4 regions of the Arthrobacter sp. 3Tela_A genome follow, and region 1 is predicted to be linked to each of the others. Evidence: riboswitches for the same ligand, from Rfam matches in the RefSeq annotation. Region 1 holds a riboswitch; each other region holds the start of a gene.
The links. A riboswitch is a leader RNA that binds a small molecule or an ion and turns the genes downstream of it on or off. The one in region 1 is predicted to bind S-adenosylmethionine.
Positions count from the first base shown of each region.

Region 2: another riboswitch for S-adenosylmethionine. It lies ahead of TVC13_RS16110 (bifunctional o-acetylhomoserine/o-acetylserine sulfhydrylase); the one in region 1 lies ahead of TVC13_RS14755 (LLM class flavin-dependent oxidoreductase).
Region 3: another riboswitch for S-adenosylmethionine. It lies ahead of TVC13_RS17500 (flavin reductase family protein); the one in region 1 lies ahead of TVC13_RS14755 (LLM class flavin-dependent oxidoreductase).
Region 4: another riboswitch for S-adenosylmethionine. It lies ahead of TVC13_RS02010 (hypothetical protein); the one in region 1 lies ahead of TVC13_RS14755 (LLM class flavin-dependent oxidoreductase).

Region 1 is NZ_JAXIOM010000057.1:8,631-16,065, forward strand. It holds gene TVC13_RS14735 (CoA-binding protein) at 1-168, opposite strand, end outside; gene TVC13_RS14740 (alpha/beta fold hydrolase) at 254-1,021, opposite strand; gene TVC13_RS14745 (MFS transporter) at 1,054-2,328, opposite strand; gene TVC13_RS14750 (ArsR/SmtB family transcription factor) at 2,325-2,669, opposite strand; gene TVC13_RS14755 (LLM class flavin-dependent oxidoreductase) at 2,725-4,119, opposite strand; SAM riboswitch class IV at 4,155-4,269, opposite strand; gene TVC13_RS14760 (ABC transporter ATP-binding protein) at 4,688-5,515, shown strand; gene TVC13_RS14765 (aliphatic sulfonate ABC transporter substrate-binding protein) at 5,633-6,700, shown strand; gene TVC13_RS14770 (ABC transporter permease) at 6,700-7,435, shown strand, end outside.
Region 2 is NZ_JAXIOM010000070.1:10,652-18,086, forward strand. It holds gene TVC13_RS16080 (DMT family transporter) at 1-94, opposite strand, end outside; gene TVC13_RS16085 (RNA-binding S4 domain-containing protein) at 208-438, shown strand; gene TVC13_RS16090 (alpha/beta hydrolase) at 442-1,095, opposite strand; gene TVC13_RS16095 (SGNH/GDSL hydrolase family protein) at 1,216-2,073, shown strand; gene TVC13_RS16100 (DUF3995 domain-containing protein) at 2,070-2,609, opposite strand; gene metX (homoserine O-acetyltransferase MetX) at 2,633-3,769, opposite strand; gene TVC13_RS16110 (bifunctional o-acetylhomoserine/o-acetylserine sulfhydrylase) at 3,766-5,082, opposite strand; SAM riboswitch class IV at 5,148-5,264, opposite strand; gene TVC13_RS16115 (VOC family protein) at 5,390-6,031, shown strand; gene TVC13_RS16120 (hypothetical protein) at 6,468-7,427, shown strand; partial or broken gene TVC13_RS16125 (hypothetical protein) at 7,432-7,435, opposite strand, start outside.
Region 3 is NZ_JAXIOM010000090.1:2,671-10,105, reverse strand. It holds gene TVC13_RS17505 (PhzF family phenazine biosynthesis protein) at 53-910, opposite strand; gene TVC13_RS17500 (flavin reductase family protein) at 1,045-1,551, opposite strand; SAM riboswitch class IV at 1,603-1,722, opposite strand; gene TVC13_RS17495 (MFS transporter) at 1,810-3,012, opposite strand; gene TVC13_RS17490 (PhzF family phenazine biosynthesis protein) at 3,082-3,918, shown strand; gene TVC13_RS17485 (replication-associated recombination protein A) at 4,023-5,417, shown strand; gene rpsD (30S ribosomal protein S4) at 5,728-6,354, shown strand; gene TVC13_RS17475 (DUF948 domain-containing protein) at 6,552-6,926, shown strand; gene TVC13_RS17470 (hypothetical protein) at 6,966-7,220, shown strand; gene alaS (alanine--tRNA ligase) at 7,280-7,435, shown strand, end outside.
Region 4 is NZ_JAXIOM010000003.1:75,262-82,696, reverse strand. It holds gene paaK (phenylacetate--CoA ligase PaaK) at 1-1,200, shown strand, start outside; gene TVC13_RS02025 (TetR/AcrR family transcriptional regulator) at 1,280-1,915, shown strand; gene paaZ (phenylacetic acid degradation bifunctional protein PaaZ) at 2,025-4,109, opposite strand; gene TVC13_RS02015 (SGNH/GDSL hydrolase family protein) at 4,460-5,359, shown strand; SAM riboswitch class IV at 5,479-5,611, shown strand; gene TVC13_RS02010 (hypothetical protein) at 5,627-6,013, shown strand; gene TVC13_RS02005 (tyrosine-protein phosphatase) at 6,079-6,825, opposite strand; gene TVC13_RS02000 (MerR family transcriptional regulator) at 6,924-7,435, shown strand, end outside.

The DNA of each region.
Region 1 (7,435 bases):
CTCGCCGGAGAGATTCACGGGAACGATGTCCATGCCCAGGGAATCCTGGACAAACCGGGACACACCGACAGCCGGTCGTGCGGGGTTGTTCGACAGCCCGACTACCGCCCACCGGCCCTTGGCTGTGAGCAGCCTGGTGATGACCTCAGGGTCATTGCGGTGTGCCATGCCGTGCCTCCTTGACTGCTGTGACCGGTTAGCTCTCTGCCGGATCTCACCCTACGCTCAGGCAGCAACGCGGTCGACGCCGGTCCTATTCCAGAAAAGCCTCCACGGCAGCGGCGAGCACCGCGTCATCCAGGCCGTGCCAGCTGCCTTCCAGCAGCTGGAAGGACCCCTCGGGGAGCAGCTCGGCAGTTTCACGGGCCCATTCCTTCAGCCGGTCATCGCTGCCGGAGCTGGCCAGCACCAGCACGGGCACGCGGATCCCGGTCAGGCTCCGTACATCGGTTTCAAGCAGCAGGGTCAGGTCATAGGCGATGGTGTGCGCTGCGGGTTCGAACGGGCCCGGGTCCGAAGCCTCAATGATGTCCGCCGGCACTCCGATGGATTCCTGGAACAGCCGGATGGCGCCGGCCCGGTCACCTGCTGCCACCAGCTCTTCCAACTCGGGCCGCATATCCGGTTCTTCCGTGCCGGGTTCAGTAAGCGGCGGTTCGACGGCGATCACGCTGGAGATGACAGCGGACTCCGACGCCGCGCGCAGCGCAAGTACGGCTCCGGAAGACGTGCCCAGCAGGGCCGCCGCTCCCCCGGCGGTTTCCACTACGGCCAGCAGGTCATCCACCTCGGACTCAGGGGTGTACTCCTCCCCGTCCCCGCTCTCGCCTTTGCCGCGGCGGTCATAGGTGTAAACGGTGTGCCCAGCCGCCAGCAGTTCCGCCACACCGGCCATCGATGACGTGGTCCGGTCCATCATGACCGGGTCCACCACTACCAGCGGCGGACCCTGGCCCTGCCGTTGCCAGGCAATGGGCGTTCCGTCGGCGGAAAGCACGCGTCCTGTGGCTGCTGGTTCCATGAGGTTCTCCTTGGCTGGAGGCTGGGGGTCCCTCAACGGTAGGAGCGTGCTCCTACCCGGTCAATGCCCCGCGGCTGCTCGAACCGCTCCGGCTGCAGCCAGGCGGAACCACCGTTCTTCCTTGTCTGCGCCAGCGCCGCGGCGAATCCGGCAGCGGCCAGGAGAGTCAGGACTCCCGCAGCACCCAGCAGGCTGCCCTCGCCCAGCCACCCCGCTATGGGGTAGGTGATGAGGAAGCAGGAGTGGGAAAGAGCGAACTGCGCCGTGTAGACCAGGTTTCGGTTGGCCGGCGTCGAGGAGTCTGCCAGCAGCCGGGATGAGGGCGTGTTGACGAGCGAGGTTCCCATACCCAGCACGGCCCAGGCGGCCAGCAGTGCGGGCCAGCCCGCGCGACCCGCCGCCAGCACTCCGGTCACGACGACGGCTGCTGCCAGTCCCGCCACAATCACCGCTAAGCCCGCAAGCATCGTCCGGATGACGCCGAAACGGTCCACCAGCCACGGAACACGCAGGGCCGCAGCCAGCGATCCGACGCCGTAACAGCCGAGGGCCAGTGCCAGCGCGGCGTCATCCAGCCTGAACACTGCGCGCGCATAGACAACGGAATTCACCAGGACGATCGCCGTTCCGGCTGCCACCACCACGTTGGCCAGCATCAGGAACCGCAGCGCGGGCGTGCGGGCGAAGGTCCTTATTCCGGTCGGAAGCCGGCTCCAGAAACCGTCCCCTGAGGCCTCAGCGGCGGGCAGCCTGCACGCCAGGACGAGTACCGCGGAACAGAGGAATCCGAACGCGGTTCCGAGGAAAAGGCTGTTGTACGTAAGCACCGTCAGAAGGACTGCGGCAAGCGCCGGGCTCAGCAGCGATTCCAGGTCATAGGCAAGCCGGGACAGTGACAGGGCACGGGTGTAATCCCGGGAATCCGGCAGCACGCCCGGAATCAGCGACTGGAACGCAGGCGTGAAGGTTGCCGATGCGGACTGCAGTATGAACACCAGGACGTAGACCTGCCATATCTCGGTCACCCACGGAAGACCCAGTGCCACCGCGAACCTCACCGCATCGGCACCAACCAACACGGCCTTTTTCGGCAAGCGGTCCACCAGGGCAGCGACCACCGGCGCCACGCCCACGTACGCCAGCATCTTGATCGTAAGAGCGGTGCCGAGCACTGCTCCGGCTGAGTCCCCCGCCAGGTCGAAGGCAAGAAGGCCCAGGGCAACGGTCAGCAGGCCCGTTCCGAGCAACGCCAATACCTGGGCGAAGAACAGTGCCCGGTAGGTGGGATTGCGCAGGACCCGGATCATGAGTGGTGCCCGGGCTTCTCGTCCACGGCATGCTCGGCCTGCCGGATAGCTTCGACCACCAGCCGCATCGCGTGCTCGTCCGTGAGGCGGTAAAACGCCCGGTTCCCGTCCTGCCGGACACGGACCAGCTTGCCCCACCTCAGCTTCGCCAGGTGCTGGGAGACAGCGGCCGGGCTGCGCTCCACGATTTCGGCCAGGTTGTTCACCGAGAGTTCGCCTTCACGCAGGGCCAGCACAATCCGAATGCGTGTTGCGTCCGCGAGCAGGCGGAAGACCTCAACGGCTACGTCAATGTAGGCGTTCGCGGGAGTAAGGTCATCAGCATTAGTATCTGCGTGCATACGCAGATACTAACAAACGCCCTCCCCCGGGGGCAGCCTCCGCGGAAGCCCAGTCCTAGCGCGTGACGGCCGGCGCCAGTCGGTACCGGGCTCCCCTGTGCTCTGCGGGCAGCTTGTCGCCGGCACCAAAGAGCTTGTTCCGCAGCGTGCCCGGGGCGTACTCCGTGGGGTAGGCACCGCGCTTCTGCAGTTCCGGAACCACGAACTCCACGACGTCCTCAAAGGTGCCCGGGGTGACGGCATACGCGAGGTTAAAGCCGTCGACGTCGGTCTCTTCCACCCAGCGGATCAGCTCCTCGGCGACCTCGGCGCCGGAGCCCACCAGCCGCGGGCCCAGCCCGCCGATACCGGCGCTCTCGGCGATGTCGCGCACCGTCCAGGGCTCGCCGTCGTCCTTCACTTTCTGGAAGTTCGCCGCGGCTGACTGGATGGCGTTGGACTTCACCGAGCCCAGCGGCTCGTCAAGGTTGTAGGTGGAAAGGTCAACACCCATCCAGCCGGACATCAGCGCCAGCGCGCCTTCGTCACTGATGTAGCTCTGATAGTCAAGATGCTTGGCTTCGGCTTCCTCAGCCGTGGCGGCGGTGATGATGGTCAGCAGCGTGTAGATCCGGATGGAGTAGCGGTCCCGTCCGGCCGCTTCGGCGGCGTCGCGGATCTTCGTGACGGTTGCCTTGAGTTTCTCCACCGTGGAGGCGCCGACGAACACGGCTTCGGCGTTTTCGGAAGCGAACGCGATGCCGCGCGGGGACGCGCCGGCCTGGTAGATCACCGGGGTGCGCTGCGGGGACGGCTCGGAAATGTGAATGCCGGGGACCTTGAAGTACTTGCCCTCGTGGTTGATGTCGTGGACCTTGGCCGGGTCCGTGAACACGCCGGTCTCCCGGTCGCGGACAACGGCGTCGTCTTCCCAGGAGCCTTCGAGCAGCTTGTAGACGACTTCGAGGTATTCATCGGCATGGTTGTACCGCTCGTCGTGCTCCAGCTGGTCTTCCTGGCCCATGTTCCGGGCGGCGGAGGGCAGGTAGCCGGTCACGACGTTCCAGCCGACCCGGCCCCCGGTGAGGTGGTCCAGGGTGGAGAGTCTGCGGGCGAACGGGTACGGGTGCTCATAGGCCGTGCCGGCTGTGACGCCGAAGCCCAGGTGTTCGGTGACCAGGGCCATGGCGGAGACCAGCAGCAGCGGATCATTCACGGGCACCTGTGTGCCCTGCCGAAGGGTCGCCTCGTTGGAGGACCCGTAGACGTCATAGGTGCCCAGGACGTCGGCAATGAAGATCCCGTCGAACAGGCCGCGTTCGCAGGTCTGCGCCAGGTGAGTCCAGTAGCTGAGCTTGGTGTAGTCCGTTGACCGGTCTTCGGGATGGCGCCACAGTCCGGGCGACTGGTGGCCCACGCAGTTCATGTCGAACGCGTTGAAGCGGATGTGGCGGGCGGGCGTGGTGGCCATGAGGGTCCTTTACGGAAGGACGCACCGCGGAGGGAGCGCCGTACTTGCCGCGGGCGGTCTTGCCGGCGACCGGATCGTCATCTGGGGCACCCCGCTACGGGAGAGGGTTGCCGCCCAACGAGCCAGAGCTTCGCGTTGGGACTCATGATCCTGCGGGTTCAGTATGCGCCCGCTCCCCCGGTGGCACGCAAGCCGACGTGTTCACGCGGCGTAACCGCCGCCGTCGTACTTCACCTCCCGGGCGCCCAGCCGCCCCGCCCCGAACCATCGAGATGACAGAAACTGCACGTTTCAGCGCTGTAACGTGCAGTTTCTGCTATCTCGATGGGGGAGGGAGGGGCTGAGAAATGTTACGCCGGGACTTGCCGGAATCGGACTTCAGGGCGTTTAGTTGGGTCTTGACCATCCCGAGCGGCTGAGAGACCTGGATCAGTGAAGCCGCAGCAACCCTGGTCGTAGTGCTTCCTCCTTGAGGCACTGCGATATCGAGGTGGACGTCGCAGGAGGCCGGCAGCGGCCCAGGACGTTTTCCGTAGGGTGCTACTGCCAGGACCGATGGAGTGTTCACATGACTGCAGTACTTTCCTCCGGCTCCCATGCCGTCTCCGCTGCCCCGCGCACTGCTCCCGACACCGCACTGTCCGTGACGTTCGACGGCGTCGGCCGCAGCTTCGGCTCCGGCACAGACGCCCACGTGGTGCTGCGCGACATCAACTTCGAAGTCCGTCCGGGCGAGGTCCTGGCCATCCTGGGTTCCAGCGGCTGCGGCAAGTCCACCCTGCTGCGCGCCACCGCAGGGCTCGACGCCGCTTCCACCGGCCAGGTGCTGATCGACGGTACGGCTGTGCGCGGCATTGACGACCGGTGTGCTGTGGCTTTCCAGGAACCGCGGCTGTTGCCGTGGCAGACCCTGCAGGCCAACGTTGCGATTGGCCTGCCGAAGGGCACCAGCGCTTCCGAAGGCAAAGCCAAGGTCTCCGAGCTGCTCAAACTCGTGGAACTGGACAGCTTTGCCAAGCACCAGCCGCGTGCTGTTTCCGGCGGCATGGCCCAGCGTGCGTCACTCGCCCGTGCCCTGGCCCGCAAGCCCGGTGTCCTGCTGCTGGACGAACCGTTTGGGGCCCTGGATGCCCTGACCCGGCTGAAGATGCAGGACCTGCTGCTGGACGTGCACCGCGCTGCGCCCGCCACCGTCCTTCTCGTCACGCATGACGTCGATGAAGCCCTGCAGCTCGCCGACCGGATCATCGTGCTCGGCCGCGAACCGGGCAAGCCCGGCGCCACCATCACGCAGACCATCACCGTGCCCGGTGCCCGTCCCCGGGACCGGGCCTCGGCCGAGCTCGCCCGAATGCGCGGCGAGCTCCTGGCGAGCCTCGGCGTCGACCGCCACTAGAGCGCCCACGCCTCCCCGTCCGGGCCACAACCCTGGCCAATCCGCGGACGCATTGTGCCCGCACCAAGCTGCACCGACCCCACATTTTTCTGCTCCACCCGTCTCGAAGGAATCCCCATGAACAGCCGTTCCCTCTTCTCCCGCCGCCCGCCCCGCGTCTCCCGCCGCCCGCTCACCGCACTGGCAGCCACCGCAGCCGCCGTTTCGCTGGCCCTGACCGGCTGCGTGGCCGGCGAAGATTCCTCCGGGGCAGCCGCAAACGAAGCGGCCGACGGCGGCACCCTGAACATCGACTTCGCCACCTACAACCCCCTGAGCCTGGTCATCAAGGACCAGGGCTGGCTCGAAGCCACTCTCGAAGAGCAGGGCGTGGAGGTGAACTGGGTACAGTCCGCCGGGTCCAACAAGGCCAACGAGGCGCTGCGCGCCGGAGCGATCGACGTCGGTTCCACCGCCGGCTCGGCTGCCCTGCTGGCGCGCGCCAACGGTTCGGAAATCAAGACCATCAGCATCTACTCCCAGCCGGAGTGGGCCGGCCTGCTGGTCTCCCCCGAGTCGGACATCACTTCCGTGGCTGACCTGGCCGGCAAGTCCGTCGCCGCCACCAAGGGCACCGACCCGTACTTCTTCCTGGTCCAGGCACTGGAAGAGGCCGGGCTGAGCACCTCCGACGTGACGGTTGAGAACCTGCAGCATGCAGACGGCCGCACGGCCCTTGAAAACGGTGCGGTGGATGCCTGGTCCGGCCTTGATCCGATCATGGCCGGAGCCGAGCACGCCGGGGCGAAGTTCCTCTACCGCAACCTGGACTTCAACACCTACGGTTTCCTCAACGCCACCGAATCCTTCCTGGAAGAGCAGCCGGAACTGGCCCAGACAGTCGTCGATGCCTACGAAAAGGCCCGCGCCTGGGCAGCAGAAAACCCGGAAGAAACCGCGCAGATCCTCGCCGACGTCGCCGGCCTGGACCTGGAAGTGGCCCGCACTGTCATCCTGGAACGCAGCAACCTCGACGTCGACGCGGCGCCGGGCGAGGCGCAGCGCAAGGTCCTGGAAAAGGTGGGCCCCGTGTTCGTCGAAACCGGCGACGTTGCCAACCAGCAGGCGATCGACGACGCCGTGGCCTCCCTGCTGGATGACACCTTCGTACAGAAGGCCGATGCCGCAACCGTCAAGGACGCCTAATGAGCAGCAATCCATCTCCCGCTGCTGCACCCGCAGTGGCAGGCCCGTTCGGGTCGTCGGCAGCACCCGCACCTGTCCAAAAGGCCAGCTCCGGCAGCCCGCTGTCCCGGACCTGGGCCCGCGTGGCCCTGGGCCTGGTAGTTCCGGTGCTGCTGCTGGGTCTCTGGCAGCTCGTGTCCGTGCTCGGGGTCTTCAGTGCAGTACAGCTGCCCTCCCCGGGCGCCGTCCTGACCTCCGCAGCGGACCTGATTGAACGCGGCGAGCTGGGCACCCACATCGCCATCTCCACCCAGCGCGTCCTGACCGGCTTCGCACTCGGCGCCGCGCTGGGCCTGATCCTCGGCGCCCTGCTCGGCCTCTCCCGCCTGGCAGATGTACTCCTCGGCCCGCTGTTCGGCGCCGTGCGTGCCGTACCCTCCCTGGCACTGGTTCCGCTGCTGATCCTGTGGATGGGCATCGGCGAGGATTCAAAGGTCACGCTGATCACCATCGGCGCGTTCTTCCCGGTCTTCACCACTGTTTCCCTGGCGCTGCGCCACGTGGACAAGAACCTCGTCGAAGCGGCCCGCGCCTTCGGCCTGAACGGCCTCAAACTGCTCACCACGGTGCAGCTGCCCGCCGTCGTTCCGGCTGTTTTCTCCGGTCTGCGGCTGGCACTGGCGCAGTCCTGGCTCTTTCTGGTGGCTGCAGAACTGATCGCATCCTCCATGGGACTGGGCTTCCTGCTCACGGACT
Region 2 (7,435 bases), on a different contig from region 1:
CCCCGTTGACGCGGGACTGGGCAGGAATCGCCATCCCTGCGGCCAAGGCAAGTGGAAGTCCGACGGCGGCGGGGATGCGGGCAGGCTGTGGCACCGTTTCACACTACTCCGGCTGCCCGCGTCTCCCCTGCCCCGCGCCGGGGATCCGTAACCTGCGGCAACCGGCCCCGTACCGGCGTCGTGCGTTTTCTCCGGCAGAATAGGGTCATGAGCTCAACCGATCCCCAGGACCTGCCCATCCGTGACGACATGATCCGCCTTGGCCAGGCACTGAAACTTGCCAGCCTTGCCGAAGACGGCATTGAGGCCAAGGAACTTATCGAAAACGGCCTGGTGAAGGTCAACGGCGAAATCGAAGAGCGCCGCGGCCGGCAGCTGCACGCCGGAGACACCATCGAGGTAAACAGCCAGGCCGTGCGGATCGTCTCCGGCAGCTAAGCCCTACCGGGCGCCGAGGACGGTGTGGGTGAGGAATTCCCGCACGTGTCCCAGTTCCTGCATGTTGATGCTGTGCCCCATGCCGGCGTAAAGCACCTTGGTCATCTTGGTGTGGCCGTTCAGCCAGGCGTGGGTGTATTCGATCCGCTCGGCGTCGATCACCGGATCGGCCTGGTCCCGCCCCCAGAAGAACGGCACCTTCAGGGCTGCCAGCTCCTCGTCGTGGAAGAAGCCGCTGCCCTCCGCGGGCACCACAAAACCCGAGAGCCCGACGACGGCGGCAAACTCCTCGGGCCGGTGGCGCAGCAAGGTGCTGGCCACGGCCATGCCCATGGAGAAGCCGAGCAGGCTCACGCTGGAATGCTGCTCCTTGATGCCGTCCAGCCAGTCCGAAACGTCCTGGACGGCGGACACGACCCGGTCCACTGAATACTCCGGTTCATGCATCAGCGGGAACCAGGTGTAGCCCGGACCCAGCGCCTGCGGAGCACGCACCGACGCGATGGTGAACTCCTGCGGCAGGTACTGGGCCAGTCCCATGAGGTCTTCCTCGTTGGCCAGGTAGCCGTGGAAGAGCACCAGCAGCGGCGTTCCGGCACGCTCTTCCTCCGGCTTGGAGAAGAGCACAACAGGGTTCCAGGGAGAGTTTTCAGTCATAAAACCCATTCTGGCATGCACCGCCTTCAACCTACGGTCGCGTAGCCAGCCGCCAAGGGCAATCATGGTCAGGTGACCGAATCAACGCAGCACCCCGCAACGCCCACCCAGTCTGACCCGATGCCGGACCCCCTGCCGACGCAGGCCCACCCGAACCACCCGTTTAACCGGTACGTCGCCATCGGCGATTCATTCACCGAAGGGATAGGCGATCCAAGCCCTGAGAGTCCCGGCGGGAACCGCGGCTGGGCTGACCGGCTGGCCGAGGAACTCGCCGCCGGGCATCCTGACTTCGCCTATGCAAACCTGGCCATCCGCGGCCGGCTGCTGAACCAGATTGTTGCGGAGCAGGTACAGCCGGCCATCGACCTGAAGCCGGATCTGGTAACCATCTGCGCCGGTGGCAATGACGTCATCCGCCCCGGCGGCGACCCCGACCGGCTGGCCGAGACCATGGACGCCACCATCGCGAAACTGCGGGAAACCGGTGCCACCGTAGTGCTCTTCACCGGTCCGGACATCGGGGCCACCCCGGTCCTGGGCAGCGTGCGCGGGCGGGTAGCCATCTACAACGAGAACCTGCGCACCGTTGCCATGCGGCACGACGCCGTCATCGCAGACATGTGGGCGCTGCGGGAACTGAGCAACCAGCAGATGTGGGCCCCGGACCGGCTGCACTTTTCCCCGATGGGACACCAGAGCATCGCGGCCATGGTGCTCGAGACCCTCGGAGTGCCCCACACGCTCGAACCGGCCCGGGTCAAGGAATTGCCGCCCAAGAACTGGCGGACGGCACGCTCCGAAGACCTCTTCTGGGCCCGGGAATACCTCATGCCGTGGGTAATGCGGCGGGTCCGCCGGCGTTCCTCCGGCGACGGCATTTCGCCCAAACGGCCGGATGCCGGACCGTATTTCGGCAAGCGGATGCCGCAGGGATCCTCCGAAGCGGCAGGGACCGGGCCGCTCAGCCAGGACTAGTTGGGGGCCGGCTTGGTTTGGATCCGTTGTTCCGGCCTGCGCCGCGAAAGCCACAGGTAGGTCAGGAGCGCGGCGCCCCAGGCGAGGAACAGTGGATCCCACAGCCAGGCGTGGCCTTTCAGCCCTTCAACATCGGCATCCGGGCCGGCGGGAATCCAGCCTGCCAGCACCGCTGATGCTGCCGCAGTGTTGAGCGCACCCCAGAGGCACAATCCGGCACCGCCTGCCCAGCTGAGTACACGGATAAGCCGGGGAAACGGAAACCTGCCGTAGGCAGCGGCCAGCGGAAGAACCGCGGCAGCGGCCTTGAGCAGTGCGGCGGCGCCCAGCACCGCAGCGGCCTCTGCCGGGGACTCCTGCCCCGCCTGCACGGCGAAGCTGCCTACCGTGGCCAGCAGCCACTGCCCGCCCAGCGCCCAATACAGGCTGAAGGCAGCATGGAGCAGGCCAAGGACGCAGGCGGTCCTGAGGAAACCGATGCCGCGGCGGCGTCTTGGTTCGGCCGGAGGCGGTTGCCCGTGCGGTGAGCTGCGCATGCCCCCATGGTGCCGCGCAGTACCTAGGCGAAGAAGTCCTGCCGGAGAACATCCTGAAGCTGGAGCACATCGGTGAGGAAACCGTCGTGGCCAATGGGAGCGCTAATCAGGTGCACGCGGTTCTCGCCGGGCAGCGCTGCGGCCAGCTCGTACGACTGTTCCGGGAAATACAGCCGGTCCGAGTCCACCGCGGCGACCAGGAACTGTGCCTGGGTGTCTGCGAGCGCCTCGGCCAGGCTCCCTCGCCCACGGGTGATGTCATGGCTCATGAGCGCCTCGGTGAGGATGACGTAGCTGTTGGCATCGAAGCGGTCCGCGAGTTTCCGGCCCTGGTGGTCCAGGTAGCTCTCCACCTGGTACCGGCCGCGCTCAGCCGGAAGCGCCGCGCCAAGCGGGTCCTCCCCCGGCTGCGGTGTCCGGCCAAACCGGTACTGCAGTTCCGCCTCGGACCGGTAGGTGATGTGCGCGATCCGGCGGGCCAGGCCCAGCCCGGCCAGCGGGGCACGGCCGTTGTAGTAGTCGCCGCCGTTGTAGTCCGGATCCAGCCGGATGGCCGCCACCTGCGCCTGCGCGAAAGCGATCTGCTCACCTGTGCTTGCCGCCGTCGCCGCAATGACCACACACCGGGCCACCCGGTCGGGTTCAGTCACGGCCCACTCCAGGGCCCGGGCGCCGCCTAGGGAGCCGCCCAGCACGGTGTGCCAGCGGCGGATGCCCAGCTGGTCTGCGAGCCGGGCCTCGGCGTGCACGGAATCCCGAATGGTGACAAACGGGAACCGGGATCCCCAGGGCAGCCCGTCCGGGTCTGCCGATGCCGGACCGGTGGAGCCGTAGCAGCCGCCAACCATGTTGATCGAGACCACAAAGAACCTGTTGGTGTCGATGGTCCGGCCGGGTCCCACCAGGCCGTCCCACCAGCCGGGTTCGTCCGTGCAGCCCTGGGCCACGTGGGTGCTGCCGGTGAGTGCGTGCGGAATGAGGACGGCGTTGGACGCCTCGTCGTTCAGCACGCCCCAGGTTTCGTAGCCCAGCACCACGTCCGGAAGGACGCCGCCGGTCTCCAGGGCCAGGTCACCGATCGAGGCATACTGCAGCACCCCGTCCAGTACACGGACAGGGTGCTGCGGTGCAGGAGGATAGGTTGTCACGCTGTGCTTCATGCTCCCTTGGCGGCGCGGAAACCGGCGTCGAGGTCCGCGATGATGTCGTCGATATGCTCCAGGCCCACGGACAGGCGGACCAGGCCCGGGCTGACGCCGGCTGCTGCCTGGGCCTCAGCACCGAGCTGGCTGTGCGTCGTCGACGCCGGATGGATGACCAGCGAGCGCACGTCGCCCACGTTCGCCACATGGGAGTGCAGCTCAAGGCCGTCCACGAAGCGCTTGCCCGCTTCCACGCCGCCTTCGATCTCGAAGGACACGATCGCCCCGGTTCCGCGCGGGCCGTACTTGCGGCCCCGTTCGTACCACGGGCTCGACTCCAGCCCTGCGTACGCAACCGAAATGACGTCGTCGTGCGCTTCCAGCCAGCGCGCCACGGCGACGGCGTTTTCAACGTGCCGCTCCACGCGCAGGCTCAGGGTCTCAAGCCCCTGGGCGAGGAGGAAAGCGTTGAACGGGGAGAGCGCGGAGCCCAGGTCGCGGAGCAGCTGCACCCGTGCCTTGAGGATGTAGGCGAGGTTGGCGCCAAGGACTCCGTTGGCGCCCAGGTCGCGGGCGTAAACCAGCCCGTTGTAGCTCTCGTCCGGGGTGTTGAAGCCGGGGAACTTTTCCGGATCGGCGCCGAAGTCGAAGTTGCCCGAGTCCACAATCACGCCGGCAATTACGGTGCCGTGACCGCCGAGGTATTTGGTGGCCGAATGCACCACAATGTCAGCGCCCCATTCGATGGGCCGGATCAGGTACGGGGTGGACAGGGTGTTGTCCACGATCAGCGGGATGCCTGCTTCATGGGCGACGGCGGAGATCCCCTCGATGTCCAGGACATCCTGGCGGGGGTTGGAAACCACTTCGCCGAAGAAGGCCTTGGTGTTGGGCCGGACCGCTTCCCGCCACTGGTCCAGGTTGTCCGGGTCCGCGACGAAGCTGACGTCGATTCCGAACTTCTTCAGCGTGTGCTTGAAGAGGTTGTAGGTTCCCCCGTAGAGGCTGGGGCTGGCCACAATGTGGTCCCCGGCTTGGGCGAGGTTCAGGATGGCGTAGGTTTCGGCGGCCTGGCCCGAGGCGAGCAGCAGGGCTCCGAGGCCGCCTTCCAGGGACGCGATCCGGTTCTCGACCGCTTCCTGGGTGGGGTTGCCGATCCGGGTGTAGATGGGCTCCAGTTCGGCCAGCGCGAACCGGTTCGCTGCGGCTTCGGCGCTGGGGAAAACGAAGGACGAGGTTTGGTAGATCGGCAGGGCGCGGGCGCCGGTTACGGCGTCGGGCTCCTGACCTGCATGGATCTGGCGGGTTTCGAAGGACCAGTTGGCAGACATTGTGCTCCCTTTATGACCAGGGGCCCCACAGGGTCGGGTCCGGAATACACCGGAGCGACACGTGTGGCCCGCGCTTGCCGGCACGCCTGTTTGCGTACGGCCAGGTCTTCACCCGGGGCACCCCACCGCGGTTGGAGGGTTGCCGGCCAGCAAGCCGGGGCTATCTGCTGGCACTCATGACCTGTACCTATAGAACCAACCCCTCAGCAGTTGCGCAACCCATATGACGCAGCGTGAAAATCTGCTGATTACGCCGCTTAGGCTTGCCTTAGTCGAGACATAGGTCACAACGTGCCAAGATGTTCGCATGCGCCTGGATCACGTCTCATATGCCTGCGAATCCGACGGCCTGCTGGCCACTACGGAACGCATTGCCGCTGCCCTGGGAACCGACTTCGTCAAGGGCGGAGTCCATCCCCGTTTTGGTACCCGCAACATGATCCTCCCGCTGGCCAACCACCAGTATGTAGAGGTTGTTGAAGTACTGAACCACCCCGCGTCGGACAAGGCCCCATTTGGGCAGGCCGTCCGCGCGCGCTCCGAAGCCGGCGGCGGCTGGATGGGCTGGTGCGTCGCCGTTGAGGACCTTGCTCCCTTCGAAGAACGCCTTGGCCGCTCCTCCGTTCCCGGCAACCGCAAGTTCCCCGACGGACAGGAACTCACCTGGCGCCAGATTGGCATCAACGGCCTGATCGCCGACCCGCAGGTCCCCTACATGCTGCGCTGGGATGAAGACAAGGCAGACCTCCACCCCTCCCGCGCCTTCGAAGGCACCGTCTCGCTGCAGTCGCTCACCATCGCCGGTTCGGCCGCGCGGGTGACCGAGTGGCTGGGCATGCCGGTTGAGAAGCCGCTGGAGTCCGTGGATGTCACCTGGGTCTCCCCCAAGGGCACGCCGGGCATCATGTCTGTCACCTTTGCCACCGAGAAGGGTCTCGTCGAGATCTAGTTCTGCTGGATTCGCTCCGGTTTGTGACAATCGCTCCGGTTTGGGGAACTGCGTGTTCCCCGAACCGGAGCGATTTCCGTTTGGCGGGAGATCTCTTCTCCGGATTCCTGCACTTCGAGACATCCCTGCCGCTTGGGACACCCGTCTACGGCCGTTTCCCTGCACTTCGAGACATCCCTGCCGGTTTGGGACTACCCTCCGCGGCGCCGTGGCAGGAAAGTCCCGAGCTGGCAGGAGAGACCCCAAATGGAGGGTTTTCAATTCATGCCAGGCCGGTTCAATCCGGCCGTCGGCCGGGCAGCCACTCAGAATCACAGCTTGGGAACTCGGCGTGTCATTTCCCCAGGCACTGTTCACAGTTGCTGTGCCGGCAGTCGTTTTCCACAAGCCGGCGTACTGACCTACCGAACGGCTCCCCAATCGGCAGAGTTAGTCCATGCCGATCACTTTCCTGCTCTCAGCGCAGGCCGACTTAGATGGAACGAGCCGCCGGGATCTGGCCCGCAAGTGCGCTGCCGGTGAGCTGGTTCGCCTGAGACGCGGCATATACGTTCCTGCGGAGCAGTGGCAGAAACTCGCGCTCTGGGAGCGTGATCGTGTCCGGCTCGCAGCGGTGGCAGGCGACCACACACCCGGGAGGATTCTGATTCAGCAGTCAGCTGCCGTCATGTGGCGCCTGCCGACTATCGGCGCCCACTCCAAGGTCATGATGCTGGCATCCGGCCCGGCGCATGGACGCTCCCGGGGTGATCTGCGCTGGGCAGATCGCCGTCTGCTTGAACCCGTAACGGCTGTGGACGGCATACCGGTCACGTCCCGGGCCCAGACTGTCATCGACATGGCCGCATACTTGCCGTTCGAACAGGCCGTACCCGCCATGGACCATGTGCTCCGGATTGACCACGTGCAGAAACTGCCTGCCTTGGAAAAGGATGACCTCCGTCGCCTGGCACGGCAACTCACCATGGGCACCAGACAGGCACGGGCTCACCGGGTCATTGACTTTGCCGACGCCCGGTCTGAATCGCCCGGCGAGTCCTACTCCCGGGCACTCATGTACCGGCTTGGTTTACCGATCCCGGAACTGCAGCGCGAGTTCCACGGTCCGGACGGAAGGCTGCTTGGCCGGACTGATTTCTACTGGGAGGAGGAAAAATTGGTCGGAGAATTCGACGGTGCCGTCAAATACGGCACAGCCCTCGGGGGAAGCCTGCAGCCGGGGAGGGACGCGCTCGTTCGGGAGAAACGCCGGGAAGACCGCCTTAGGGCCACGGGCGTCGGATTCGTGCGATGGACATGGAGCGAGGCCGTCAGACCTTCCTCACATCCTGAGGGACTGCTGCAGATCCTGCTCCGTGCGGGCCTCACCCGGAGAAAGCAACGAAGACCCCGATGACGGTTCAA
Region 3 (7,435 bases), on a different contig from region 1:
GGAGCGATGTCCCAAACCGGCGCGATGTTCCAAAACGCAGCGATCCGCTGCCTCAGATGCTGATGGTCCCTGTGATCCGGGTGGTGCATTCCCCGCCCACCCAGATGCCCGCACCGTCGGCTTCCACGTGGACGCGTCCGGTCCGGCCAAGGACTGTTCCCTGGGCAGCGATGTACGACGACGGTGCCCGGCCGCTTCCTATCAGCCACTGGGCCACCCCGGCGTTGAAGCTGCCTGTCACCGGGTCCTCACAGGGGAGGTCATCGGAGATGAACGTGCGCACCTCAAACCCGGTGGACTCGCCGTCGGGGTGCGGGCCGATGACGCCGACAGCCAAGCCGGCCATGGCCGGGTAGTTGGGACGGATGGCCAGCACCTCCGCTGCCGAGTCCAGCAGCACGCCGATCCATTCAGGGCCGTTGACCAGCCAGGCAGCGTCCCGCAGCGCCTGCCGGGAGAGTCCCAGGCCTGCCGCAACGCGGTCCAGCACCTCCTCGGCAACAGGTCCCGACCGCGTCAGCGCCGGAGCCGCAAAAGCCAGCCGGCCGCCGTCGTCCGTTTTGATCCGCACCAGGCCGGCAGCGGATTCCTGGACGAGGATGCCCTCCTGCCGGGGTTTTCCTCCGGCTTCCAGCCAGGCCTGGGCAGAGCCCAGGGTGGGATGCCCGGCGAACGGCAGTTCCTCAGTGGGGGTGAAAATCCGGACCCGGTAGTCGGCCTGCGAATCGTCCGGGGGCAGCAGGAAGGTGGTCTCGGACAGATTGGTCCAGTTCGCGAATCGCTGCATCCGGGCGGTACTGAGTCCGGAGGATTCAAGGACGACGGCGAGCGGGTTGCCGCCGAAGGGTTCGGGGCTGAACACATCAACCTGGGCAAACGGGCGGGCAGATACGGGAGTTTCGGGAGTCACTATTTGAGCTTAGTGAGTCGCCCGGGTGGATCCGATAGGCATGGGTTGCCCCAAGCTGCTCCGGTTTGTGCTGTTTGCTCCGCGGCGCGGCGGAGCGATTTCCCAAAACGGAGCGTTTTGCGAGGGCGGGCGACTCAGACGAACGCGGGTACCGCGAGATTCCTAAACGCCGACCCGTGGAAGACCAGCGGCTCATGTGCGCCGTCGTGGGTGGAGTAGCCGTGCACGCGAAGCAGAACGACGGCGTGGTCCCCGGCCGGAATCTCGTTCTCAACCGAGGTTTCGAGCCAGAGGGCGGCCTCGTCCAGGAACAGGGCACCGGTGTCGGCTTCGTGCAGGCTCAGCCCGGCAAAGCGGTCACCGTCGCGGGAAGCGATCTGGCGGCAGACGCCGTCGTGCCCTGTGCCCAGGATGGATACACCGATCCGGCCTGCCGTACGAAGCAGCGGCCAGGTGCGGGAGGTGTTTTGCACCGCGAACATCACCAGGGGCGGATCCATCGAGACTCCGACGGTGAAGGAAGAGGCCACGATTCCCTGCGGTGCACCATCCACTTCGGCGCAGAGCGCTGCGATTCCGGACGGAAAACGCCCAAAGGCCTGACGCAGTGCATTCGGCTGGAGATCAGTTTCAAGTGCCATGGAGATTCCTCTGCCTGAGGCGCAGCCTGCGGTGCGGAACCGTGGAGGCTGACGCTGTACTTGCCGGACCGGGAGATCCACCGGAACGGCCGAATCGTCACCTGGAGCACCCCGCTACGGCGAGAGGGTTGCCGTCCAGCCGGCCAGGGCCTGTGGCTGGAACTCTTGATTCTGGCTACCAATCTAGGAGCCGGGGTGTCCCGGGGCAAACGACCGTCACATTCCGGCCATGCAGGGCAACACTTCGTAACGGGGTACCTAACCGGCTGCCGGCCTGTTTCCTGTTTCCACGGGGTCAGGCGCCACGGCTGGATTGTCCGGCCTGTCCCGAACACCCATCCGGTGCAGGACCATGGGACCCAGCGCGGCCCCGCTGAGGATGACAGCGCCCAGCACCAGGCAGGAGAGGAGCCAGGGAGCGCCGTCGTAAAGGAAGCCTGCCAGCAGGGACCCTGCGGCGGCACCGATCAGTCCCGCGTTGCTCAGGAGTGCCATTCCGCGGCCGAGCCGGTGATCGCCGGCCTCAGCCACTACCGCTCCATGCATCGGAATCAACAGCGCCCAGGAAGCACACGTTAGTACCCACAGCGCAGCGATGAGCAGCGGAGACGGAGTGAATGCCAGGCCGACTGCGGCCACGGCCGAGGCAGTCGACGCCGCGATGTAACCTGTCCGGCGCCCGCGCCGCTCGGTGAACCGGTGCAGCACCCGGGGGAGAACCGTCAGCGCAATGCCGCCGGGCAGGTAGACAAGTGCGATCTGGTAGACCTCCAGACCGACTGCGTTCTGCAGATGCAGCAGGAGCAGCAGTCCCACACCGGCCTCGGCCACTGCCGTCAAACCGGCCAGGAAAAGGAGCGGTCCCAGGCCGGAGCCTTTCGCCCTGCCGCGCGGATCGTCCTGGACCCGGGGCGGCGCGCTGCGGACCAGCAGCAGCCAGAGGGCGGCCGCCAGGCAGACAACGGCCAGCGCAATGAAGACGCCGAAGAATCCGATGGTCGGCAGCAGCACCATAGCCGGGATCCAAAAGAACCAGGACCCGAAGGACTCAGAGGAAAGCAGCCCGGCCAGGGAACCCGAATCGGTGTCCAGAGACTCGGCGGCGACGGCACGGACGGCTATCCAGAAGAGCGCACCGCCAATACCGCCCACAGCCGCCGCTGCCACTGCCCAGGGCCAGGAGCCAGCCATAGCGTAACCGAGGCAGCTGAGGGCGTAGAGGAACGCGCCCGCTGCTGCGACGCGGGTCCGGGTGAACGTGTCGGCCAGCCGGCCGGCCAGGGGCCGCGCTGCCACCGAGACGGTCAACTCCACAGCGATGAGCATCCCAATGGCTGCGCTGCAGAGGCCGAGCTCAATCCCTGCCCACAGCGGGATCAGGAAGTCCACCAGCTCAGCTGAACCGCCCAGTGCGGCCGCAGCTGCTGCAACGGGTTTGCGGGAGCCCGCTCCGTTTCTCATGCGCAGAGCCTAGCGGACACCATCGGCACGCTTTGCCGCGCACGTGCGGCCAGCTATTACAGTGTCCGCATGAGACAACGCTGGTTCAAACAGGTAGACGTTTTCGGCAGCAAGCCGTACCAGGGCAACCCGCTGGCCGTGGTCCTGGACGGGGAAGACCTCGACGACGAGGCCATGCTGCAGTTCGCCCGCTGGACGAACCTCTCCGAGACCACCTTTATCCTCCCGGCGACGCAGGACGAGGCCGACTACCGGGTGCGGATTTTCACCCCGGGCGGCGAAATCCCGTTCGCCGGGCACCCCACCCTGGGAACGTGCCACGCGTGGACCGAGGCCGGAAATACGCCGATGAAGCCGGGTCTAGTGGTTCAGGAGTGCGGAATTGGGCTGGTGCCGCTCCGGGTCAACGCAGGCCTGGCCGCCTTTGCAGCACCTCGGCTGATCCGCACCGGGCCTGTGGAGGAGGGGACACTGGCCCGTGTGACGGCCGCGCTCGGGCTCACGCCGGACCAGGTCCGCGGCCACCAGTGGGTGGACAACGGACCGGGCTGGCTGGGACTTCTGCTGCCGGACGCTGAGACGGTCCTCTCACTGCGGCCGGACCATGCCGCAATCGGCGACCTGCGGGTGGGAGTAATTGGCCCGCAGCCGGAGTCAGCGGAGACTGACTTCGAGGTCCGCGCCTTCGCCCCCGGACTCGGAGTCTCCGAGGATCCGGTCACCGGAAGCCTTAATGCCGGACTCGCCCAGTGGCTGATCGGCGATGGAATTGCCGAGGAGCGCTACACGGTCACCCAGGGCACCGCCGTCCACCGTTCCGGCCTGGTCCGGGTGTTCACCCGCGAAGGCCGGATCTGGGTTGGCGGCGAGTCCGTCACCTGCATCGACGGCTCCGTTTCCCTCTAACAGTCCATCTAGTGCATCATGCCCATCGAGATGACACTTACGGCTCTTTTCAGCGCTGAAAGGAGCCGTAAGTGTCATCTCGATGGCACGGGTAGCCTTGAACCGTGAATGACTTGTTCAACAGCGGTGAGGATCAGGACCAGCAGGACGACGACGGCGCCGCGGCAGAGGGCGACGCCCGGCAGCGCCCGCGCAGCCCGCTTGCGGTGCGGATGCGCCCGCGCACTCTGGACGAGGTAGTGGGCCAGCAGCACCTGCTGGCGCCCGGCTCCCCGCTGCGGACCCTCGCCGAAGCACCTCAGGGAGGCCCGGCCGGCCCTTCGTCCGTGATGCTGTGGGGTCCTCCGGGCACCGGCAAAACAACACTGGCGCACGTTGTAGCCCGCGGGCCCGGCCGTAAGTTCGTGGAACTGTCCGCGATCACCTCCGGCGTCAAGGACGTCCGCCGGGTCATGGACGAGGCGCTGACCGCCCGGGATCTGCACGGCATCACCACCGTTCTGTTCCTGGACGAGATCCACCGGTTTAACAAGGCCCAGCAGGACGCCCTGCTGCCTGGTGTTGAAAACCGCTGGGTTGTCCTGATCGCCGCCACTACGGAGAATCCGTCTTTCTCCGTGGTCTCCCCGCTGCTCTCCCGTTCCCTGCTGCTGACGCTCAAGCCCCTCACCGAGGAGGACATCGCCGGACTGCTGGTCCGCGCCGTCGAGGATGAGCGGGGCCTGGCGGGCCGGGTTCAACTCAGTGAAGAGGCGCTGGAGCACCTGGTGCGCCTCGCCGCAGGGGACGCCCGCCGCGGGCTGACCGCATTGGAAGCCGCCGCCGGCGTTGCCTACTCGGAACGGGACCCTGACGTTACCGTGCCCGCGGTCGAACTTGCACATGCGGAGCAGGCCCTCGACGTTGCAGCGCTGCGCTATGACCGGGCAGGGGACCAGCACTATGACGTCACCAGCGCCTTCATCAAGTCCCTGCGCGGTTCCGACGTCGACGCCGCCCTGCACTACCTGGCCAAGATGCTGGAAGCGGGGGAGGACCCGCGGTTCATCTCCCGCCGGCTGATGATCTCCGCCGCGGAAGACGTGGGGATGGCGGACCCGACGGCGCTGCAGACCGCCGTCGCCGCGGCCCAGGCCGTGCAGTTGATCGGCATGCCGGAGGGCCGGCTCATCCTGGCCGAAGCTGTGGTGCACATAGCCACCGCCCCCAAGTCGAACGCCGCGTACAAGGCGATTGGTGCCGCGACGGCGGACGTCCGGGCCGGGTACGGCAAGGGCATACCGCCGCATCTGCGCGACGCCCACTATCCCGGGGCCAAGCAGCTGGGCCACGGCAAGGGCTACATCTATTCGCATGATGAGCCGCATGGGGTGGCGAAACAGCAGTATGCGCCGGATGACCTGGTGGGCAAGGACTACTACAAACCCACGGCCAACGGCGCCGAACGGGACATTTCAGCCCGGCTGGAACGCCTGCGCGGAATCATCCGCGGTCAGTAGCGGGCCAGTAGCGGCCAGTAGCGGCCACCGCGCCATCCAGCCCGTCCGGCGGGCCTGCCACCAGGCCCGCCACAAGTCCGGGTGCATGCTAGGATTGATGGTTGACTGGCAAGCGCACTGCCGGACAATCCCACCAACCGACCGGATTCACTTCCGGATGCGGTGGAACTGTGTCCGGTAACTGCGTTGCAGCAGAAGGCAGCGGTTGGCCGGAGCTCTCCCTAATGGAGGCCAGTGACTACGTATTAGCCGTGCACGGCGGGTTTTCCCGGTGCGTGCGGCAAAACCGCCAAAACAGTGAAAGGTGAACGTGGCTAATTCAACACGTGCACGCCGTCAGGCTCGCGCTTCGCGCGCCCTCGGCATTGCTTTGACCCCCAAGGCAGCAAAGTACTTCGAGCGCCGGCCTTACCCCCCGGGTGAGCACGGCCGCGCACGCCGCAAGCAGGACAGCGACTACGCAGTCCGCCTGCGCGAAAAGCAGCGCCTGCGCGCACAGTACGGCATACGCGAAGCACAGATGACCCGTGTCTTCGAAGAAGCCCGCCGCACCGCCGGTCTGACCGGTGAAAACCTGATCGAGCTTCTCGAGATGCGTCTTGACGCCCTCGTGCTGCGTGCCGGCTTCGCCCGGACGATCGCCCAGGCCCGCCAGCTTGTTGTGCACCGCCACATCATGGTTGACGGCGCCCGCGTGGACCGCCCGTCCTTCCGCGTGTCCGAAGGCCAGCTCATCCATGTGCACCAGCGCAGCGAGACCATGACGCCGTTCCAGGTTGCCGCTGCCGGCGCCCACCGCGACGTCCTGCCCGCTGTTCCGGGTTACCTGGATGTCTCCCTGGACAAGCTGCAGGCTCGCCTGGTTCGCCGCCCGAAGCGCTCGGAAATCCCCGTGACCTGCGAAGAGCAGCTCGTGGTGGAATACTACGCACGCTAATTCGACTCTCTTCCCGCTTTTGCGGGAGGTATGGCGAAATGGAACAGCCCGCGGCCCCGGCCCGGGGGCTGTTTCGTTTCCCGGCGGCCGTGCGCAGGCCCTGAACGGGGGAACGCGCCGCCGCCAAGTAAGTGTCCTGTCCCGTCAATGGGTAAGGTACATAGCGGAAACTCTTCGAAAACAACCCAAGGAGAACCATGTCAGGTGGAGATATTGCCGGTCTGATCGCAGCCGGGGTTTTTGCCGTGCTGGTTGCGCTGCTGGCCGTCCCGCTCCTCAAGCTTGGGAAGGTCTTCGATGAGCTTCGCGGATCGATCAAGACCCTCAGTGATGAAACCACCCCGCTGATCGACGAGGTCACCACCACGGTTTCCACCACGAACCTGCAGCTGCAGAAGGTTGACGGCATTTCCTCGAACGTCTCCGACGCGTCGGCCAACGTTTCCGCGCTGACGTCCCTGATCGCCGCCACCGTCGGTTCGCCGCTGATCAAGGTCTCCGCCTTCACTTACGGAGTCCGCACCGCACTGACCTCCCGCCGCCCCGCCGGGCGCGGCCGCCGCAGCCGCTAGGGCCTTCCGCCGCCATGCAGTCCACTACAGGAGCAGCACATGATTAAGCGTGTCTTTTGGATGTCGATCGGCATCACCATCGGCGTGATCGCAGTCCGGCGCATCTCTGACGCCAAGGAGAGCCTCGGCCCGGCCGGCCTGAACCGCGCCGTCGGCACTGCCGCCGACGCCCTGCACGATTTCACTGACGCCTTCCGTGACGCCATGACCCAGCGTGAAGGCGAACTCCGTTCCGCCCTGGGCCTGGACACCACGGACACGGTGGCCCAGACCATGTCCTCAGCCCGCCGCTGACATTCCCCACCCCGCACTGACCTGCGCGGAATTGATTTACCAGAAGGGTAAGAAACACCATGAAGTCCCACGAGATCGCACGCCGCTGGCTGGATTTCTTCAGCAGGAAGGGCCACACGGTCGTTCCCTCCGCGTCGCTCGTCAGCAACGACCCGTCGCTGCTGTTCACCGTTGCGGGCATGGTGCCCTTCATTCCCTACCTGACCGCGCGTGAG
Region 4 (7,435 bases), on a different contig from region 1:
CTGTACACGAAGAAGTTCGACGACGCCGGCGTCCACCCGGACGATCTCAAGGAACTCTCGGACCTGGCCAAGTTCCCGTACACCACCAAGGAAGACCTGCGCCAGAGCTACCCGTTTGGCATGTTCGCCGTGCCGATGGACCAGGTCTCCCGCATCCACGCCTCTTCCGGCACCACCGGCCGCCCCACCGTGGTCGGCTACACCAAAGGCGACCTTGACCGCTGGGGCACCCTGGTGGCCCGCTCACTGCGTGCCTCCGGCGTGAAGTCCAACTACAAGGTCCACAACGCCTACGGCTACGGCCTCTTCACCGGCGGCCTGGGCGCCCACTTCGGCGCCGAAAAGCTGGGCTGCACGGTCATTCCGATGTCCGGCGGCCAGACCGAACGCCAGATCCAGCTGATCCAGGACTTCCAGCCGGACACCATCCTGGCGACTCCCACCTACCTGCTGACCATCGCCGATGCCATGAAGCGCGCGGGTATTGATCCCCGCTCCACCTCGCTGAAGAACGCCGTCCTGGGCGCCGAGCCGTGGACCGAGGAAATGCGGCATGAGCTGGAGCAGATGATGGACATCGACGCCTGTGACATCTATGGCCTCTCCGAGGTCATGGGCCCGGGTGTGGCCGGCGAATGCGTTGAAACCAAGGACGGCGCCCACATCTGGGAGGACCACTTCCGTCCGGAGATCATCGACCCGTTCGATGACACCAAGGTCCTTGACGACGGCGAGCACGGTGAACTGGTCTTCACTTCCCTGACCAAGGAAGCGCTGCCGATCATCCGTTACCGGACCCACGACCTGACTCGTCTGCTGCCGGGCACGGCACGTCCGGGCATGCGCCGCATGGGCCGCATCACGGGCCGCAACGATGACATGATCATCCTGCGCGGCGTGAACCTTTTCCCGAGCCAGATCGAGGAAATCGCGCTGCGGATTCCGGCCCTGAGCCCGCACTTCCAGCTCGAGATCACCCGCCCGGACCGCATGGACGAGCTGGCGGTGAAGATCGAGCGCCGCGCTGAATCCTCCGCCGACGAGTGCAGCAAGGCAGCCGCCGAGCTGAAGAACCAGATCAAGATCCACATCGGTTCCTCCTGCGCCATCCACGTTGTGGAGCCCGGCTCCCTCGCACGCTCCAGCGGCAAGCTGCGCCGCATCTATGACCTGCGCAAGCAGGAGAACAAGCCGGCCTAGGGCCGTGATGATCGTTCGGGTGTGCGGGGGGGGAGGGGGCGCCCCCCCCCACCCCGAACGTTCATGCGAAAATATTCAGATGCCTAGTCCAACGAGTTCCGCGACTTCCTCTCCCTCCGGCGCCAACGGCACCCGCAGGGGGCGGCCCGGCTACGACCAGCAGACCGTGCTGAACATCGCCGTTGACGTGTTTAACCGTCACGGGTACGAAGCTACGTCGATGGGCATCCTCGCGGAGAACCTGGGCATCACCAAGTCCGCGATCTATCACCACGTTCCGTCCAAGGGTGACCTGCTGCGCCTTGCGCTCGAGAACGCGCTGGGCGGCCTTGAAGGCGTGCTGGACGACCCGCAAGCTTCGTCCGGACCGGCCGATGCCCGGCTGGAGTTCGTGCTCCGGGGCACCATCAAAGTCCTGACCGAGCGGCTGCCCTTCGTCACCTTGCTCCTGCGGCTGCGGGGCAACACTGAAGTCGAGCGCGACGCCATGGAGCGCCGCCGCCAGTTCGACCGCCGCGTGGCGGAACTCGTAGACGCCGCCCGCTCCGAAGGCTCCCTGCGCAGCGACATCGATCCCCGGACCACTACCCGCCTGCTGTTCGGAACAATCAACTCGATCGTTGAGTGGTACAAGCCCGGCGGCTCGCTGAGCGCGGAGAAGCTCGCCGACGACATCATTTCAATGATGTTCGACGGCCTGCACGGCAAGCCCTGATCCCGTTCTCGGTATCTGGATCTCCCCCTACATCGAGAGGCCAGTTACGGCCCGTTTGGTGCTCCAAACAAGCCGTAACTGGCCTCTCGATGTATATGGGTGAAGGAGGCTAGGCGCGCTTCTTCTCCACGAGGGTGAGCACGTCGTAGGTGGCCACGATCTCGTCGTTCTGGTTGTGCAGGACGGCGTCCCAGGCAACCTCTCCGTACTCGTCGGTCTCACGCGGGGTGATGCGCTTTGCCGTCAGCGTCACACGGATGGAGTCACCCGCGGCCACCGGAGTGATGAAGCGCAGGTTTTCCAGTCCGTAGTTAGCCAGTACCGGCCCCGGGGCGGGCTCGACGAACAGTCCGGCGCCCCAGGAGAGCAGCAGGTAGCCGTGCGCCACGATGCCCGGGAAGAACGGGTTCGCCTCGGCAGCTTCCTGGTTAGTGTGCGCGTAAAACGTGTCGCCGGTGCTGTTTGCGAACGCGGTGATGTCTTCGAGGGTGACCTCGCGCAGCTCCGAGGCCATCGCGTCGCCGATCTTCAGCGTGGCGAGGTCCTTGCGGAACGGGTGGGTTTCGTCGAAGTTCTGGTCTGCGCCGGTGTGCCAGACGCCGGTGATGGCGGTGAGCATGTTGGGCGAGCCCTGGATGGCGGTGCGCTGCATGTGGTGCTTGACGGCGCGGATGCCGCCGAGTTCCTCGCCGCCGCCGGCACGGCCGGGTCCGCCGTGGACCAGGTGCGGGACGGGCGAGCCGTGGCCGGTGGAGGTGCGGGCGGTTTCCCGGTTCAGCACGTGCACACGGCCGTGGTGGCCGGCGATGCCGGTAACAACTTCGCGGACCGTTGACGGGTCGTTGCTGCAGACGGTGGCAACCAGCGAGCCGCCGCCCAGGGCAGCCAGCCGCACGGCGTCGGCCGTGTCTTCGTAGCCGACCACGGAGGAAACCGGACCGAACGCTTCAACCGAGTGCAGTGCCTCAGCGTTGGGATCGTCCCAGGTGAGCAGCACCGGTGCCATAAAGGCACCGTCTTCAACGACGCCGCGGCTGCCGTCAGCCTGTACCGTTTCCGGGGCATCCAGGCTGCCGAACGCGATCTTGGCGCCGGCATCCAGGAACGTCTGGACGGAAGAGCGGACGCCGTCGCGCTGCTCAACCGAGGCCAGGGCACCCATGGTGACGCCTTCGGCGCGCGGGTCGCCGAGCACAACGCGCTCTTCGATGCGCTTGGCAGCGGCAGCGACGACGTCGTTCACCAGGGCCTTGGGCACGATGGCGCGGCGGATAGAGGTGCATTTCTGGCCGGCCTTGACGGTCATTTCGGTGACCAGCGACTTCACGTACGCGTCGAATTCCGGGGTTCCGGGAACAGCGTCCGGGCCCAGGATGGAGGCGTTCAGCGAGTCGGTTTCGCTGGTGAAGCGTACGCCGCCTTCGATGACGTTGGTGTGGTTCTTCAGCTTGTTGGCGGTCGACGCCGAGCCCGTGAACGAGACCATGTCCCGGTAGTCGAGGTGGTCCAGCAGGTCACGCGCGGATCCGGAGATCAGCTGCAGCGAGCCGGCGGGCAGGATGCCGGATTCGACCATCATGCGCACGGCGGCTTCGGTGAGGTAGCCGGTGGGGGTGGCGGGCTTGACGATGGTGGGAACACCGGCGAGGAAGGCCGGAGCGAACTTCTCCAGCATGCCCCAGACCGGGAAGTTGAAGGCGTTGATCTGTACGGCGACGCCCGGGATGGACGTGTAGATGTGCTCGCCGATGAAGGAGCCGTCCTTGGACAGGACCTCCGGGGTTCCGTCAATCACAACGGTGGAGTTCGGCAGTTCGCGCCGGCCCTTGGAGCCGAAGGTAAAGAGCACGCCGATGCCGCCGTCAATGTCCACGAGGGAATCGATCTTGGTAGCGCCGGTGCGGGCGGAGATTTCGTAGAGTTCGGGACGGCGGCCGTTGAGGTACTGGGCCAGTTCCTTCAACTTCAGGGCTCGCTGGTGGAACGTGAGGCCGGCCAGTCCGCGGTGGCCCACTGTGCGGCCGTGCTCGACGGCGGCAGCGGTGTCCAGGCCGTCGGTGCTGACCAGGGCGAGCAGTTCGCCGGTGGAGGCATCACGGACTTCGGTGGAACTGGCGGAGGTGTTCTCCGGGGTCCACCATTCGTCCTGGACGAAGCTGGGGACGACTTGCACGTCTATGGCGGTTGAGGTCATCGTTGACGGACCCTTTCGATACTGGACGTTCGTTTGCCAGTCCGGGCCGGCTGGCCGCAGCTGCAGCGCAGGCCGATAACTGACCGGACGGTCGGTAATGAATCCAGCCTACATGAGAGTGCCGTGCGGCACATCACCTGGGAGTGTGCCGGTCCTCAACATTTCGCCTGCGGGTGCCGCTGCGCCGCCTTCGTGTTCCGCCGTGGAAGCACGGCCGTTAGCGTGGTCCGCTACGCAGCACTGCACTGCGGACCACGACGGCGGAAGGCAAGGACATGTTCCGGTTGCGCAAATGGGGACGGGCAGCGGCGCTGTTGTCCGCAGGATGTCTCCTCACGGCAGGATCTCTGGTGCTGCCTGCGGCCGGTGCCGCGGCGGACGCTACCCCATGGACCGCTGCGGGTGCCGGTGCCGACCGGGACCGCGGCCACCACGGACCCCACAAGGGATGGGACCGCGGGCCGAAATGGTCCGTTGATTACGTAGCCCTCGGCGACTCCTATGCAGCCGGCTTCGGCGGCGGCGCAGTACTCGATGCCTGCGGGCGGACAGCCGAGGGCTACCCGGCCCTGTTGGATGCCCTGCGCAAGGTTGAGCTGGATGCCAACGTGACCTGCGGCGGCGCCACGGCGGCCAGCACTCCTCCGCCGGCCCCCGCGGGTCCGGTAGACCTGCCGGAGCAAATCGCAGCACTTCAGGCTGCAGGCAGCATCGACCGGAACACCGACCTGGTGACGCTGACCATCGGCGGCAATGATGTCCGCTTCACGGACGTCGTAGCGGCCTGCGCCGGCACTGAGCTTCCGGCGACCTGCGCTCCCGCTCTCGCGGCGGCGCAGGCGTACGCCGAAACGACGCTGGCTCCACAGATGCGCCAGTCGCTGGAGCAGCTGCGTGCCCTGGCTCCGCGAGCGGAGCTGGTGCTGGTGGGGTACCCGCACCTCTTCGACGAGGCCGGAGTTCCGGGACTGCTCTCCGCCGAGGCAGCCGGGCTGTTCAATGCGGGCACTGATGCGCTGAACGCCGTCCTGGCCGCGCAGCTGCCGGATCGCCGGTCCACGTATGTGGACGTGGTGGATGAGTTCGCCGGGCACGGCGTCGGCTCCGCCGATCCGTGGATCATCTTTGGCCAGGCCGCCCAGGCCAACCTGCATCCCAACGCCACGGGGTACCGGGAGGGTTACCTCGCGGCCATCACTGCGGACGTCGACCTCCCGGGCAAGGGGCATCACTGCCGCGGCCGCAGCTGAGTTCAACCCGGACCACCCGTCGAGAGGCCAGTTGCGGTTCCTTTCGCGGCTGAAAAGAGCCGCAACTGCCCTCTCGATGGGTGTACCGGTGTCCCTGGTGCCTGCTAACGTAATCAGTGCTTCACGAGACATGGCCTCCGCACCTTCCCGGTACGGAAAAGCTCCGACTGGCCATGCACCAACCCCAATGTTCGGCGGGTGGTTCGGATGACGAAGCGGCCCGCGTCCAACCGGAGCGGGCAAGGACACTCCCACGAAGGACACGCTGTGATTCCCTCCAGTGACCCGCGCTGCACGGCTTTCTACCCCGGCCACAAGATCCATTGGATCCACGGCGGCCGCCTCATGAGGTACGACGACTGGATCGACGTCGAGGTCCACGCCGACCCGGAACTGGACCTCATCTATCTGGTCCTCGACGGCGAGCAGCAGCTTATGTGGCACCATGATGTTCCCTTGGTCGCAGAGGCCCTTGCTGCCACCCCCGGGCAGCCGCAGTGGTGCACCCGGTACTCCTCCCTGATGGTCCCCGGCGCCTATGAGGGCCGGAACCGGAGCTCTTTTTTCTACTTAGCCACTCCTGAGAGGGTGGTGCCCTGCCGCGGCCGGGTTCCGCGGAATGACGTGACCATGCAGGACCACGGGTCCGCTTAGCTCCTCGCCCCATCGAGATGGCAGAAACTGCCCGTATGAGCGCCCGCTGTATCGTGCAGTTTCTGTCATCTCGGTGAGGAGCCGAGCATCCGGGAGCGGAGCCGGGCGAGGGTTTCCTCCCCGGTTCCGGCCCGGCGCAGGTAGGCAGCGGCGTCGAATTCCTGCAGGAAACCCAGCAGCTCACCCTCCGCGGCATCGGCGCGGGCCGCCAGTTCGGCGTCGTCCAGCGGGCGCTCCCGCGGCTGCTGCTGGGTTCGGTGCCAGTCATTGATGCCGGTCAGGGCAGCACGGTAGTCGGCGGCGATGTCCGCCGGCCGCACGCCGGCCACGCCAAGCAGCAGCGCCGTCACCAGCCCGGTGCGGTCGCGCCCGGCTGAGCAGTGCAGTACGACGCCGCCGGGCGGCGCATCAGCGACGGCACGGGCAATTGCCGCGAACTTTTCCGGCCAGCGGCGCAAATTCTCGGCGTAGAACCGCGGTGAGCTCATGTAGGGGCCGGTCAGTGCCGTGAAGTCCGGATCGTCGGGTTCCTGGGTGGGAAGGTTCAGGAACCGGATGCCGCGGACTGCCGACGGCGGCACCACCGGGTCGGTGTCCCTCCGGCCGGTCTCCGCCGCGTTGCGCAGGTCAATCACCGTGCGGACACCGGCATCGTATGCCTGCTGCCAACCGCGGGCGGTGAGCCATTCGGAGCGGCCCATCCGGTAGAGCCGGCTGGGCTGGATGCGCCCGTTGCCCGCAGGAACTCCACCCAGGTCCCGCGCATTGGCGGCACCTTCCCAGTCGACGTTGCGGTTCGGCGGGTTCCCCATGCTCCCAGCGTAGGCGGAACTGCAGGGTGCGCGCCCTCGAAGAGCCGTCCGGAAGCAATACTTGACTCTGACACTGTGGAAGGCAGGAGAACTGGATCATGTTATCCATTGGAGCGTTCGCGCAGATCGGTCAGGTCACCCACCGCATGCTGCGGCACTGGGACACCGCCGGCCTGCTCGTGCCCGCCCACGTGGATGAGTTCAGCGGCTACCGCTCCTACGATCCGTCCCAGCTTGAACGGCTGCACCGGATTGTGGCCCTGCGTTCCCTGGGCTTCGGCCTGGACGATATTTCCGCGATGCTCGCGTCCGGGGTGGGCTCGGGCCGGATCGCTGACCTGCTGCGCCTGCGGCGGGCAGAGGTCGCGGAAGAGGCGAGGGTAGCGGCTGCACGGCTCATCGACGTCGAGCGCAGGCTCCACCTCATTGAAAAGGAAAATGCCATGTCCCAGATCGAGATCATTGAAAAGCCACTTCCTGCCATTCGGCTCGCTGCCCGCAGCGCCGTGGTGGCCGAACAGCCCGAGGTCCCGGGCGTCGTCGGGCCTCTCTTCGACAGTGTTGCCGCAATCCTGGTCCCTGCCGGCGTGCCCGGCGGTGTGCCGGTAGC